DNA from 3 places in the Shewanella sp. H8 genome. Region 2 is predicted to be linked to each of the others. Evidence: predicted binding sites of a transcription regulator. Region 2 holds the regulator's gene; each other region holds the start of a gene.
What was found. The regulator MetJ, encoded in region 2, represses methionine synthesis genes. The targets are predictions, from matches to a motif close to TAGACGTCTAGACGTCTA.
Positions count from the first base shown of each region.

Region 1: metE (5-methyltetrahydropteroyltriglutamate--homocysteine S-methyltransferase) is a predicted target of MetJ. The motif match lies at 2,739-2,756, and genes of this name have one in related genera.
Region 3: msrA (peptide-methionine (S)-S-oxide reductase MsrA) is a predicted target of MetJ. The motif match lies at 2,134-2,151, and genes of this name have one in related genera.

Region 1 is NZ_CP157213.1:3,465,272-3,469,564, forward strand. It holds gene ABIS04_RS14980 (dodecin) at 6-218, opposite strand; gene metE (5-methyltetrahydropteroyltriglutamate--homocysteine S-methyltransferase) at 382-2,673, opposite strand; gene ABIS04_RS14990 (LysR family transcriptional regulator) at 2,829-3,734, shown strand; gene ABIS04_RS14995 (HDOD domain-containing protein) at 3,714-4,293, opposite strand, start outside.
Region 2 is NZ_CP157213.1:3,897,543-3,901,835, reverse strand. It holds gene ABIS04_RS17015 (DUF3373 domain-containing protein) at 1-728, opposite strand, end outside; gene ABIS04_RS17010 (cytochrome c) at 871-1,200, opposite strand; gene ABIS04_RS17005 (sulfite exporter TauE/SafE family protein) at 1,573-2,313, opposite strand; gene metJ (met regulon transcriptional regulator MetJ) at 2,388-2,702, opposite strand; gene metB (cystathionine gamma-synthase) at 2,911-4,074, shown strand; gene ABIS04_RS16990 (bifunctional aspartate kinase/homoserine dehydrogenase II) at 4,255-4,293, shown strand, end outside.
Region 3 is NZ_CP157213.1:2,261,372-2,265,664, forward strand. It holds gene ABIS04_RS09835 (thiamine pyrophosphate-dependent dehydrogenase E1 component subunit alpha) at 1-749, opposite strand, end outside; gene astE (succinylglutamate desuccinylase) at 906-1,937, opposite strand; gene msrA (peptide-methionine (S)-S-oxide reductase MsrA) at 2,174-2,653, shown strand; gene trxB (thioredoxin-disulfide reductase) at 2,855-3,808, shown strand; gene ABIS04_RS09855 (GNAT family N-acetyltransferase) at 3,897-4,293, opposite strand, start outside.

The DNA.
Region 1 (4,293 bases), 430 kb from region 2:
TATTATTAAGCATCGGGATCCAAGGTAAAACCCACTTTAATGGTCACTTGCCAGTGAGCAATTAGGCCTTCTTCTAAGTGACCACGAGTTTCGATAACTTGAAACCAACGCAAATGTAGTAAACTTTTATTGGCTTCTGCAATCGCATTTTTGACCGCCTCATCTGAACTGATAGGTGATGACCCCACTAGTTCAATGACTTTATAAGTGTGACTCATAATAGCTCCTATTGTTTTTTTGAATACATTTCTAGTGTAGTAAACAATAGCGCAGTTCACCGCAAAATCACTGCGTAATAACGAGCAAAATGGAGTAGCAGAACTCAACCTAACTCAATTGAGTTCTGCAAGTTAATCGAGAGCAACCACACTTGCTCCAACATTAAAATCGACGTCTAAGCACTTTCGTTGCTTCAATCATATTACGCAGTGCGGGCTCTACCTCATCCCAGGTACGGGTTTTTAAACCACAATCAGGATTTACCCATAATTGTTTTACCGGAATCTTCTCCGATGCCTTAGTAATAAGGTCAACCATTTCTTCAACCGTTGGAATATTGGGCGAATGAATGTCGTATACCCCAGGACCAATGTCGTTCGGATAATGAAAGTCTTCAAAGGCATTCAATAACTCCATCCGTGAACGTGATGTTTCAATGGTAATCACATCGGCATCCATTGCTGCAATAGCATTGATAGTGTCATTAAATTCGCTATAACACATGTGAGTATGAATTTGAGTTGCATCTTCAACACCTGCCGCCGATAACTTAAAAGCATCAACAGCCCAGGCTAAATAATCCGCCCATTGGCTTTGTTTAATCGGCAAACCTTCACGAAATGCGGGTTCATCTATTTGAATAATCCCAATACCCGCTTTCTCTAAATCAACCACTTCGTCACGTACTGCTAACGCAAGTTGATTGGCAATATCTTTACGTGAAATATCTTCACGAGCGAACGACCAATGCAAAATGGTTACCGGACCCGTTAGCATGCCTTTAACAGGTTTGTCGGTTAAGCTTTGCGCATAGGTAGCCCAATCAACTGTCATGGGCTTAGGGCGAGACACATCCCCATAAATTAATGGAGGTTTAACACAGCGAGAACCATAACTTTGCACCCAACCAAATTGAGTAAACCCAACGCCCTCTAATTGTTCGCCAAAATACTCCACCATGTCATTACGTTCAGCTTCGCCGTGAACTAGCACGTCGATACCTAATTTAAGTTGACGAGAAATAGTGTCTTGAGTGACTTGTTCAAGCTGTAACCGGTAATCACTGTCATTGATTTCGCCTTTACGCCAGCGGTTGCGTAACCCTCGAATAGCGGGGGTTTGCGGAAATGAGCCTATGGTAGTCGTGGGTAACAATGGTAGCCCTAGCTTTTGCTGTTGGGCAATAATACGGCTGGCAAATGGACTGATACGTTCAAAATCATCAGCGGTTAACTGCGACACACGATCAACAACCTGTTGATTAGCTGCGGCAGCTTTTGCCAAGCGGCGTTGCTGGCAACGATCAATAATCGCTTGGCTAGTTGCAGAACCTTGCTCAACGATTAATTGGTGAATTTCATTAAGCTCAAATAACTTTTGTTTTGCAAAAGCTAATTGACCAAGCAATGGACTCATTAATTGGGTTTCAACCTCGACATCAACAGGACAATGCAACAATGAACATGAAGGTGAAATCCACAAACGATCACCTAACGTAGTCGCTAATTCGGATACTTGCTCAGCAATTACATCAACATCAGCAGCCCACACATTGCGGCCATTAATGACCCCAATAGAGAGCACTTGTTGGCGAGAAAGTGCATCAACAAACACATCACATTGTTCTGGCGCTGTTACTAAATCAAGGTGTAATCCCTCTACCGGTAATGCGCTCACCAATGCTTGATGATGGGCAATAGAACCATAATAACTGGCAAGTAAAATATTCAATGACGTAGGTTTTTTTTGCGCTAAAAATTGATAGCTGTGGTTAATGGCTTGCTGCCACTCGTCGGTTAAATCCGCTGCAAGTACCGGCTCGTCAAGTTGAACCCAGCTAACACCTTGGGCAGCAAAACGAGACAGTATTTGCTCATAAGCTAATAGTAACTGCGGTAATAACGATAACTTATTAAACTCAGTGAGGCTTTTAGATAAATATAAATAAGTTACTGGACCGAGCATTACTGGTTTAGCTTGATGGCCTAATTGTTGTGCCTCTGTCACTTCATCAAACAATTGCTCAAAGGCAATCTCGAATGTTTGTTCAGCGCTTAATTCTGGTACTTGATAATGGTAGTTAGTATTAAAAAACTTGGTCATTTCTGCCGCACAGGCATGTTGGCCAGTTTGCGATCGACCACGAGCCACGCGAAATAATGTGTCAATGTCGATAGCGGCTAGGCTGCCATCAGCTTGAGTGGCACGATGACGTTCGGGGATCGCATTTAACGTCGCGCTCAGGGTTAACACTTGGTCATAATAAGCAAAGTCACCTACGGGAACGAACTCAACGCCTGCGTCTGCTTGCCACTGCCAATGGGTACGTTTCAACTCACTGGCAACCTGTTTTAATTCCGATAATGCCGCTTCACCGCGCCAATAGCGCTCAAGTGCAAACTTCAATTCTCGCTGACGCCCTATACGGGGAAATCCTAAACTTGAAATTTTCATACTGCTTTCCTTTTCGTTGAGCAAAAAATTTATGGACATTTATGCAGAAAAACTGCATAGGCGTCTGGACGTCTAGAAGTTTATTGTGTTACTCTGTTGTCAAGCAATCGAATTGATTTCATCGGCTAGTTGAGCAAGATTCATGTGGAGAGAAAATGATAGAGCTTAGACACCTTCGCACCTTGATGGCGTTAAAAGAAAGTGGCAGTTTAGCGGGTGCGGCTAAAAAACGATTTGTAACTCAGTCGGCGCTTTCTCATCAAATAAAAGAGTTAGAGACTCGGATTAACTCAAGCATTTTTGTGCGTAAAAGTAAGCCGTTAACCTTTACGCATGAGGGGGCACGTCTGCTGAATCTAGCAGAAGAAATCTTACCCAAAGTGATTGCAACTGAATCAGATCTTAAGCGCGGCTTAGAGGGTGAAAGCCAGCAGCTTAAACTGGGTATTGAATGTCACAGTTGTTTCCGTTGGTTAATGCCCGTTATAGAGCAATTTAAGCAACACGCTCCGGCGGCCCAAATTGATATTTCAAGTCGACATTTATTTGATTCACTCAATGCGTTGGAAACGGGTAGTTTAGACATAGTACTAACATCAGACCCAGTACCAGGCCACAGCATTGCTTATCAACATCTATTTGATTTTGAAGTTAAATTAGTCGTTTCCAGTGATAGCACTTTAGCGGCACAAGCATTTGTAACACCAGCACAACTGGCAAAACAAACCTTAATTAGCTACCCAGTACCTTTAGCACGTTTGGACATTTATAAACACTTTTTAGAGCCTGCTGGCATTGAACCTGGCGAGCAAAAACAATGCGATTTAACCTCAATGTTATTACAGCGTGTTGCCTGTAATGACGGCGTAGCAACCCTGCCTACTTGGTCTATCCGAGAAAGTCAGGGATTAAGTCTTACCGCGGTAAAATTAGGAGCTGAAGGACTAAAACGTCCATTATTTGGTGCCTATCGCCGCGATGCCACTAATGCAAATTTAATCCAAAAGTGGTTCGAGCTGGTAGCAAGTGAAGGTATAAAACTACAACGGATTGATCAATAAACCCCGTTTAGATAACACGCGTCGAAGCACAAGTCCCGGTGAATCAGGATTTTGTGTTTGGCGTAAGTTATGTGCAATTAAAAACTCTTCGCGTAAATCATCATCTAATCCTAATGATTCAAAAGCCTCTAGTGATAACTGCTGCTGTTGTTTATCAATGAGTGATTTCAATACTTTTAACGATACTGGTCGTGGTAACTCAGCGTTTAAATAAGCAAATGCAGTTAACGTAATCACCTGGCCAAACACACTAAATAGCGCTAATGTTTGCATTTCGTCTGCATCAATTTTACTACTCGTATTGGTTGCGCTTTCTTCACGTATTAATGCTATGCAATCCATCGCAATGTTTTCATTTAATTCCCAATAACCTTGAACAAGTTTTTTATAAGGCTCAGAAAGCTCATCAAGCCTTTCTTTAAGATAAAACGAAAATGCATAACGATAAATATTCACTTGGCCTAAACGAATTAAGGCATCTTTAACACTTCGGCTTTTTGTCAATACGATGCCTGCGGCATGCGCAGTATTACTGCGTAATAACAAATGGGCTGCTAAA
Region 2 (4,293 bases):
CTTGGTGGGCCGTACGTTGAAGGGCGACGTCCAATAGAAAGATAAGTGCCGCTGCCGTTAATGTCTTTCCAGTTAAAATAGGCGCGTTCTACTTTTAGTTCATCACCACTGGTGCTACCGCTACTGGTGCCGTCCATGGTGAATGCATTCCATGAGTCAAACACTTTAACTCCAGTAGAATCTCCCCAGCTTTTAAACATGGTTAAGCGTCCGGCAAAGCTGACGTTGTCCCATACTTTGGCATCAATGTTTAGGCGCAAACGAGTAGTATAAAAAATATCATTATCAATATCTTGTTGGGTTTTCTGGCCTAACACCATAGGCATAACACCTTGTAGCTGACCATTTTGAAATGCGGTGGCTAAATCAGGGTTAGCCATCATCATTTGGCCTAACGGTGAGGTAGCACTACTTGGGTCACCAAATACTCCTGACATGGCTTTGGTAGCGAAGTCAGTAAAATTAACATTCATGGCTGGGTTCCAAGTGACATTTTGATAATGTAATGAATGTGCTTTGGTTCTAAAATCACCCGTAATGGCTATTCTGTCTAATGCCGTGTGACGCTCGGTTTTGTCAACGCGTGAATTTAAATATTCTAGATCTTCATTAATAGTCGCGAGTTGTTCTTTAAGATCAGCAATCTTTTGTGCATCGGTATCGGCCGCTAAGCTAGCACCACTCATAAAGAGTGCATTTGCAACGAGTATTGATATGAGTGTTCTCATAGTCTTGCTCCCCCAATTTGCCAAATAATGTACTTAATCTGGCAAATTTTTGTTGTAAGAATCCCTGAGGCGTCGCCCCAATTTTTTTTGGATTGTTATGCTTATGTAACGTTTAGAGCGAAAAGCTCTTAGCTTTCAGGTATTAGCCGCAAGTTGCTGGCTGATCTGAATCGGCTGCATGGTCATATAAAAACTGTTGAATATCTTTCAAGTCTTTTTCTGACAGCGCCTCAAAAACGGCAGGTTTTGCTTTATGTTTATCACGAGAGAAGAAGCGGTCCCATTGGCTCATGGTTTTAGCCATAGGGGTAAGTTCAGGGCCTTCACTATCGGCACTATGGCAAGCTTTACATTCTTTCTTGTAAAGGTGTTTGCCTTTTTTAGGGTTACCACCTTCGGCTGCCATTGCTTGGCTACCTAGTGATAATGCAATAGCGAGTGCGATACCAACTTTAACGTATGTGTTCATCATTTTATCCTCTATAGGGCTTTTTATAGGTGGTGCATTTTGTAATATGTGTTTCTTTCTTTGCTGTGAATAATGTTACCTAAAAGTGAGTAGTGTTAATTTGAAGTAGATCATATTCATGAGAAAAATCTAATTGAAAAAAAGTTAATTGAATCAAATCTAATGGACTTATTGTGATATGGATCATTTTTGTAACAATATGAAGTTTGCTAATTGGATGAAAAGTCTTGCAGTGGATTTATTAATAAGGAGGCGTTATCTGTTGTACTTGGTCTGTGAAATAAGTCTTTAGGAAGGATTTTATTGAGGGAAAGCTTAAAAACTCATAATGAGGCCATGGTTAGCTCATTATGAGTTGGTTAGTTGGTTAGTTGATTAGTTGATTAGTGCGCTAGTTGATTTAATCACTAACACAGTGGCACTAATACTACATAAGACTAGGGTCGCGATGCGGGTTTTATTTTTATCAACGTGGTTAATAAGCAATCCTGATACTAGATAACCCGCAACAATAGAAGGGAATAACATTAACGATAACCATAAATGTTTAGTCTCTACTAAACCGACTATGGCTAAAATAGCTAATGCAATCAGCGAACTCAGTACGAAGAAAGCTGATAATGCCGCTCTAAATTTACTCGGATCTTTGCCTGCAAGTAAAATAGCCATAGGTGGACCGCCAATAGCGGCGATGTTGCCAAATATGCCTGAAAATACACCAGCGATAAATAAACTCATTTTATTGATAGGTGCAGTGATGCGATAGACACTTAATATCACCGCAATAAATACAATTGCAGCAATGATCAGTCCCAATATAGCTTGCGGTGCAAACAGTAATAATCCTGCGCCTAAAAAGCCACCGGGGACCCGCCCAAGCAAGGCGTATTGTAATCCGTTAAATTGTAGGTGATTACGTTCTCTAAATAAGGTCATTGCAGAAATGGCAAACCCCATTGCAATAATGGGTACGGGCACAAGTTCGGGATCAACGATATATAATAGTGGACTGGCAACAACAGCTAACCCAAAACCAATTAAGCTTTGGGTTAATGCGCCTAAAAAAACGATAACTGATGCCAGTATCAAGGTGCTTGGATCGATAAATGACATCATAAGTTCTCTATAAAAACATACTGCTTCTTAGTGGGGCAGTTTCAAAGTTTGTGAGCGAGTCACCAATCAATGAACTATTCGAGTTCTTCCCACTCGATCCCCATATCATCCATTATCTTTTTCGCTTCACTTGGAATACTGTCAGGTTCATCTTTAGACAAATCACAGTCATAAGGTAATGGTTGACCTGTATATGCATGCAAAAATGCTTCGCATAGCAGTTCACTGTTAGTTGCATGACGCAGATTGTTGATCTGACGCCTGGTGCGCTCATCTGTTAGTATTTTTAATACTTTTAGCGGTATTGAAACTGTAATCTTTTTTACTTGTTCATTTTTTTTGCCATGTTCGGCATATGGGCTAATATATTCGCCATTCCATTCTGTCATTAACTTACCCTTAACGATAAATACGGTGCGGATTTTAAACCGTTACAAACTCTAGTCAAATTATTGCGACTATTTAATCACGATGCAAATAGATTTCTTGATGTTTAGACGTCTATGCGTCTATTTTTGTTGACGGATGAACAACTCTTCGGTAAATTTGGACGTCTAGACATCTACTTGTGTGTTTGTGACATTTTAGGAAGTAATTATGACAAAGCATAAAAGCGCCACATTGGCCGTTCGCCAAGGTATTGAAACAGACACACAACATGGTGCAATTGTACCTCCCATTTATTTATCGACTAATTATTCATTCGATGGTCATAATAATCCTCGTGAGTTTGATTATAGTCGTTCAGGTAATCCTACTCGGTGTATTTTGGGGGAGGCGCTCGCCAAACTTGAACAAGGTGCTACTGGCGTGGTGACCTGTACCGGTATGGCTGCCATTACGTTAGTCACCAGCTTACTTGGTCCTGATGATTTATTGGTTGTACCTCATGATTGTTATGGTGGTAGTTACCGTTTATTTACTAACTTGGCCCAAAAAGGTCAATTTAAGGTATTGGTTGTCGATCAAACTGACGCTGATGCGTTAAACCAAGCTATTGCCCAGAAACCTAAAATGGTGTGGTTAGAAACTCCGTCTAATCCATTACTGCGTGTAATTGATATCGAAGCTGTCAGCCGTGCTTGTCATGATGTTGGTGCGTTAGTGGCAGTCGATAACACCTTTTTGTCACCAATATTACAGCAACCCTTATTATTGGGTGCAGATATTGTGATCCACTCAACCACCAAATACATCAATGGCCATAGTGATGTTGTTGGCGGTGCTGTTGTGGCAAAAGATGCCAAGTTAGGTGAATTATTGCATTGGTGGTCAAACACCCTCGGGTTGACAGGTTCTGCGTTTGATAGTTATTTAACCCTGCGTGGATTGCGTACGCTTGCAGTGCGAATTCGCGAGCATCAGCGTAATGCGCAAAAGATTGTTGAATTACTTTGTGCCAGCGATGTGGTTACCAAGGTTTACTATCCGGGTTTAAAAGACCACCCCGGTCACGAAATTGCGGCAAAACAACAAAAAGGTTTTGGCGCTATGTTAAGTTTTGAATTGCAAGGGGGCGAAGCTGAAGTTGTGGCCTTTTTACAGGGGTTGTCTTTGTTCAGTATTGCTGAAAGTTTAGGCGGAGTGGAAAGTTTAGTCGCCGTTCCGGCCACTATGACTCATAGAGCAATGGACCCACAAGCACGGCAAGAGGCTGGTATTAAAGAGACTTTATTGAGACTATCTGTTGGTATTGAAGACGCAGAAGATCTTCTTACTGATCTTAAAGCAGGTTTAGCTGCCGTGGCAGCAATTAAATAAGCTTAATTTGAGTTAATGGTAGCTGCGGTTTGAGTGAAATAACGTAAAATAGCACAATATGCAGTTGTAGCATGATTCAAATGCAAAAAGAGTTCATTGCTCCACTATTCATTGCATAAAGTGTTCAAATGCAAAAAGAAGCAGTCGCAATAAAAGTCGTAGTTGTTTAAGGAGTCAGTAATGGCGCGAAGTCATTTACATAAGTTTGGTGGTTCTAGT
Region 3 (4,293 bases), 1.6 Mb from region 2:
TCATTACCGTCAACACGGATAGTGTGCATCCCATAACCCACACCACGACTAGCAATACCGTTTCCGGCATATTGCTCTTCAGTAGGAGTAGAGATAGCATAACCATTGTTACGACAAAAAAAGATGGTTGGAGACTTAAGCACTGCAGCCATATTTAAACCGGCATGAAAATCACCTTCTGACGCAGCGCCTTCACCAAAATAACAAATGGCTACATTACGTTTGCCTTGTAACTTCATACCATAGGCAACACCTGTGGCTTGTGGAATTTGAGTGGCCAGTGGCGATGAAATGGTTTGGTAATTCAGTTCGCGACTGCCGTAATGAATCGGCATTTGACGACCTTTACCTAAATCTTTCTCGTTACTGAACATTTGATTCATAAATTGTTCAGTCGTAAAACCACGATAACGCAATGAGGCGTGCTCACGATATTGGGCCAAAATGACGTCGTCTTTATCAAGCGCTGCTGTGCTGCCAATAATTGAGGCTTCTTCACCAGTACAGGTCATGTAAAAACTAATTCGTCCTTGACGCTGCGCACCCAACATACGCTCGTCTAATACTCGTGTAAAAACACAAGTATCAAAGATTTTGTCGGCCAGAGCCTTATCGATTACTGGTAGAACCGCATTTTCATAAGTGGTGCCATCAGCTTGCAAAATACGCAAAATGGGGATGTGCAATGACGCTTTGTCTAAGAAGCTGACACGGTGCACTGTTTCATTGGTCAGTGGTGCGTTGCTCATATTATGCTCTTGTTATTGTTGAGCCCTGTTCAACATAAACATGGCTCTATTTATACTATGCGAGTAGACATTACGTTAACGTAAACTACCTATCAATACTTACTCTCACTGTAAACGTATTTTACTCACGATTAACATGTATATATTGCTTTACGACTATTCAATTTTCTCACTTAACGCTGGTACTAAACATAAAACAGTTCGCTGACCAATAGGCACATTTGCATTCGGAAATACGATTGCTTCTTGTGGGTGTTCAACTGTAATGGTATTACCGCCTTCTGTCGCTAACACTTCACCTTGACTAAAGGCACTGAAGTTTTCTACATCACCAGCAAAACTAAACTCAAAATCATCAAAGTGCTTATTAATAGAGCGCGATACTTTATATAAGTTCACCCTAGCGGCATCAAACGCTGGTACTTCTAGCACGATTTCAGTGATTAACTTTTCAAGCATAGTATGAGTTTGAATAAAACGACTCATATCGTTTTGGCCAAATGGCATCACTTTACCTAATTCAACGGTGAAAGCATCTGCTTGAAATTGCTCAGACGAATAGTAACTGAATGTGGTTGTTGGCTCATGATGAAACAACATAGTATCAACGCCACATGCCGCCAAAAACATAATTTGCTCGCCGCTGAAAGCGCGACCAGGGCGGTATGGATAAATCGCGAACTTTTCATGCTTGGAGGCACGTATTGCGGTATGTAAGTCATAATGAATACGTTGATTGTCGCTATTGGCATTGTAAAAGTCTGCCACGTATTGCTCTAACGCTTTGGCACGATGACGCTCTGGATGGCGTAAACCCTCGCCTTTAGAATGCGCGCCGCTAAATAAACGATTCATGTTTTCGTCAATAAAACGAGTTTTGTTGATAATAGCTGCTGGATTACCAATTAAAAACAAACAACGTTGTTTAGCGATAATTTTTTCACTCAAAAGATCACGAATTAATTGATTACATATTTCTATTGGCGCGGTTTCGTTGCCGTGCACAGCACTTGATAGCACTATGTCTTTAGTTGTTGGGGTATTAGGGGTGAACACAATCACACCAGTATCAAGCACATCCACACGAGTGTGATTGCTTAAGATAAAATTGAAACTGCCGTCTATTTTGTCTGGATTAGCTAAAGTATAAGCTAGAAAATCATTATCTTTAATTGGATTAGATAACACTATCAACTCCTTGAATGCTTTATTTTACGGCATGATTAATCTTACTGTTGCGCTTCACTTAATCTTACAAATTTTGCATGCCTATTTTTATCAGCGGATTCTAGCATAAGCGACAATATTTTTAATGGAGGCATAAGTTAGATTTATTTATTAATAAAACATTACTTGCAAAAAAAACAAATATTGAACACAATTACGGCCATCTAGACTTCTATAATTTGTTTTAAGGGTTTGTCATGGCGTTAGCAACATTTGGTGCAGGCTGTTTTTGGGGTGTTGAGTATTTTTTCCGTGAAGTTAACGGTGTAATAAACGCTACATGTGGCTACATGGGCGGTAAAGATTCAGCTTTGACTTATAAAGAAGTGAAAACAGGAACCACTGGTCATGCCGAAGTTGTGCAAGTTGAATTTGATCCTGAAGTTATCGATTACAACGAGTTATTAGATGTTTTTTGGAAAAATCATAACCCAACCATGTTGAATATGCAGGGTGGCGACATTGGCACTCAATATCGCAGCACTATCTTTTTTCATGATAAACAGCAAAAAGCCCAAGCCGAAACATCTAAGCTAGCGTTAGCACGCAGTGGTAAATGGGGGCAACGTCATATTGTCACTGAAATTGTACCGATTCAAACATTCCACATTGCTGAGGAATATCATCAAAATTATCTTGAGAAGAATAATTTACCAACCTGTCACCTAGTTTACTAAGTTGGATTAATCCGTATCATTATTATGACAAATTTCCGTTTCAAGCTTGTTGATGCAACACATATCTCAGCTTGAAGCGGATTATTTACACAATAGATAACCACAATCGATTTCCTACACTTAACTTCGCTTTACCCGCCGATGTAAATTCCATACAATCTCATCTATATTGCTTAAGGCAAGTTATTGGAGAACCAAATCATGAGTGAAGCTCGTCACGTTAACCTACTAATTTTAGGTTCTGGCCCTGCCGGCTATACCGCTGCTGTTTATGCTGCACGTGCAAATTTAAAGCCTGTAATGATCACAGGCATGCAGCAAGGTGGTCAATTAACCACAACAACTGAAGTCGAAAACTGGCCAGGTGATGCTGAAGACTTAACCGGTCCGGCATTAATGGAACGGATGCAAAAGCACGCTGAAAAGTTTGATACAGAAATTATTTTCGATCACATCAATGAAGTGAACTTAACTGAACGCCCTTTCCGTTTAAAAGGTGATAATGGCGAGTTTACTTGTGATGCACTCATTATTGCTACTGGTGCATCGGCTAAATATTTAGGCCTTCCATCTGAAGAAGCTTTTATGGGCCGTGGTGTGTCAGCCTGTGCAACCTGCGATGGTTTCTTTTATCGTAACCAAAAAGTTGCAGTGATTGGCGGTGGTAATACCGCTGTTGAAGAAGCGCTTTATTTAAGCAACATAGCTTCTGAAGTTCACTTAATCCACCGTCGCGATACTTTCCGTTCAGAAAAAATTCTGATCAATCGCCTAATGGACAAAGTGGCTAACGGTAATATCATTTTGCATCTTGACCAAACACTTGAAGAAGTGACTGGTAACGACATGGGTGTAACTGGTCTTAAGATGAAAAGTACTAAAGATGGTTCAGTAAGCGATCTTGAAGTAGCGGGTGTATTTGTGGCCATTGGTCACAGCCCAAATACGGGTATTTTTGCAGGCCAATTAGAAATGAATCACGGTTATCTAAAAGTAAACAGTGGCTTAGAAGGTAATGCAACTCAAACCAGCATTGAAGGTGTTTATGCCTGTGGAGACGTAATGGACCAACATTATCGTCAAGCGATTACTTCTGCAGGTACTGGTTGTATGGCGGCATTAGATGCCGAACGTTATTTAGACGCTCAAAAATAATCACCCCGCTAACGCGAGACAAAAAAGAGCAGTTTATCTGCTCTTTTTTATTGTCTGACAGATATTTTAAGGGAGTATGCACTAACCATTAAACTGCTTTTTGATAAAACACCGCTTCGGTATCGCCAAGTGGATCTTTGTGAATACTTTTATGTTGAAAAGTCATGCCAAGTTTTCTCATAATAGCGATCGATGCTAAGTTATCTTCTACCGCCAGTGCACTAATATGAGTGACTTCATCTATCGCACTCACTACCTCCATCACCGCTTGAGCGGCTTCTGTTGCATAGCCTTTTCCCCAACTCACATATTTGAAACGCCAACCTAATTCAAGATCATGCTGTTGTATATCGGTAAAAAAATGCATAGGTCTAACTAACACCCAACCTAAATACTGGCCACTTAATCCGTGTTTATCATTTTCAATACAATTGAGTGCATGAACTTTCCATAATCCCCAGCCTTTATCTGGATTTAAATATTGA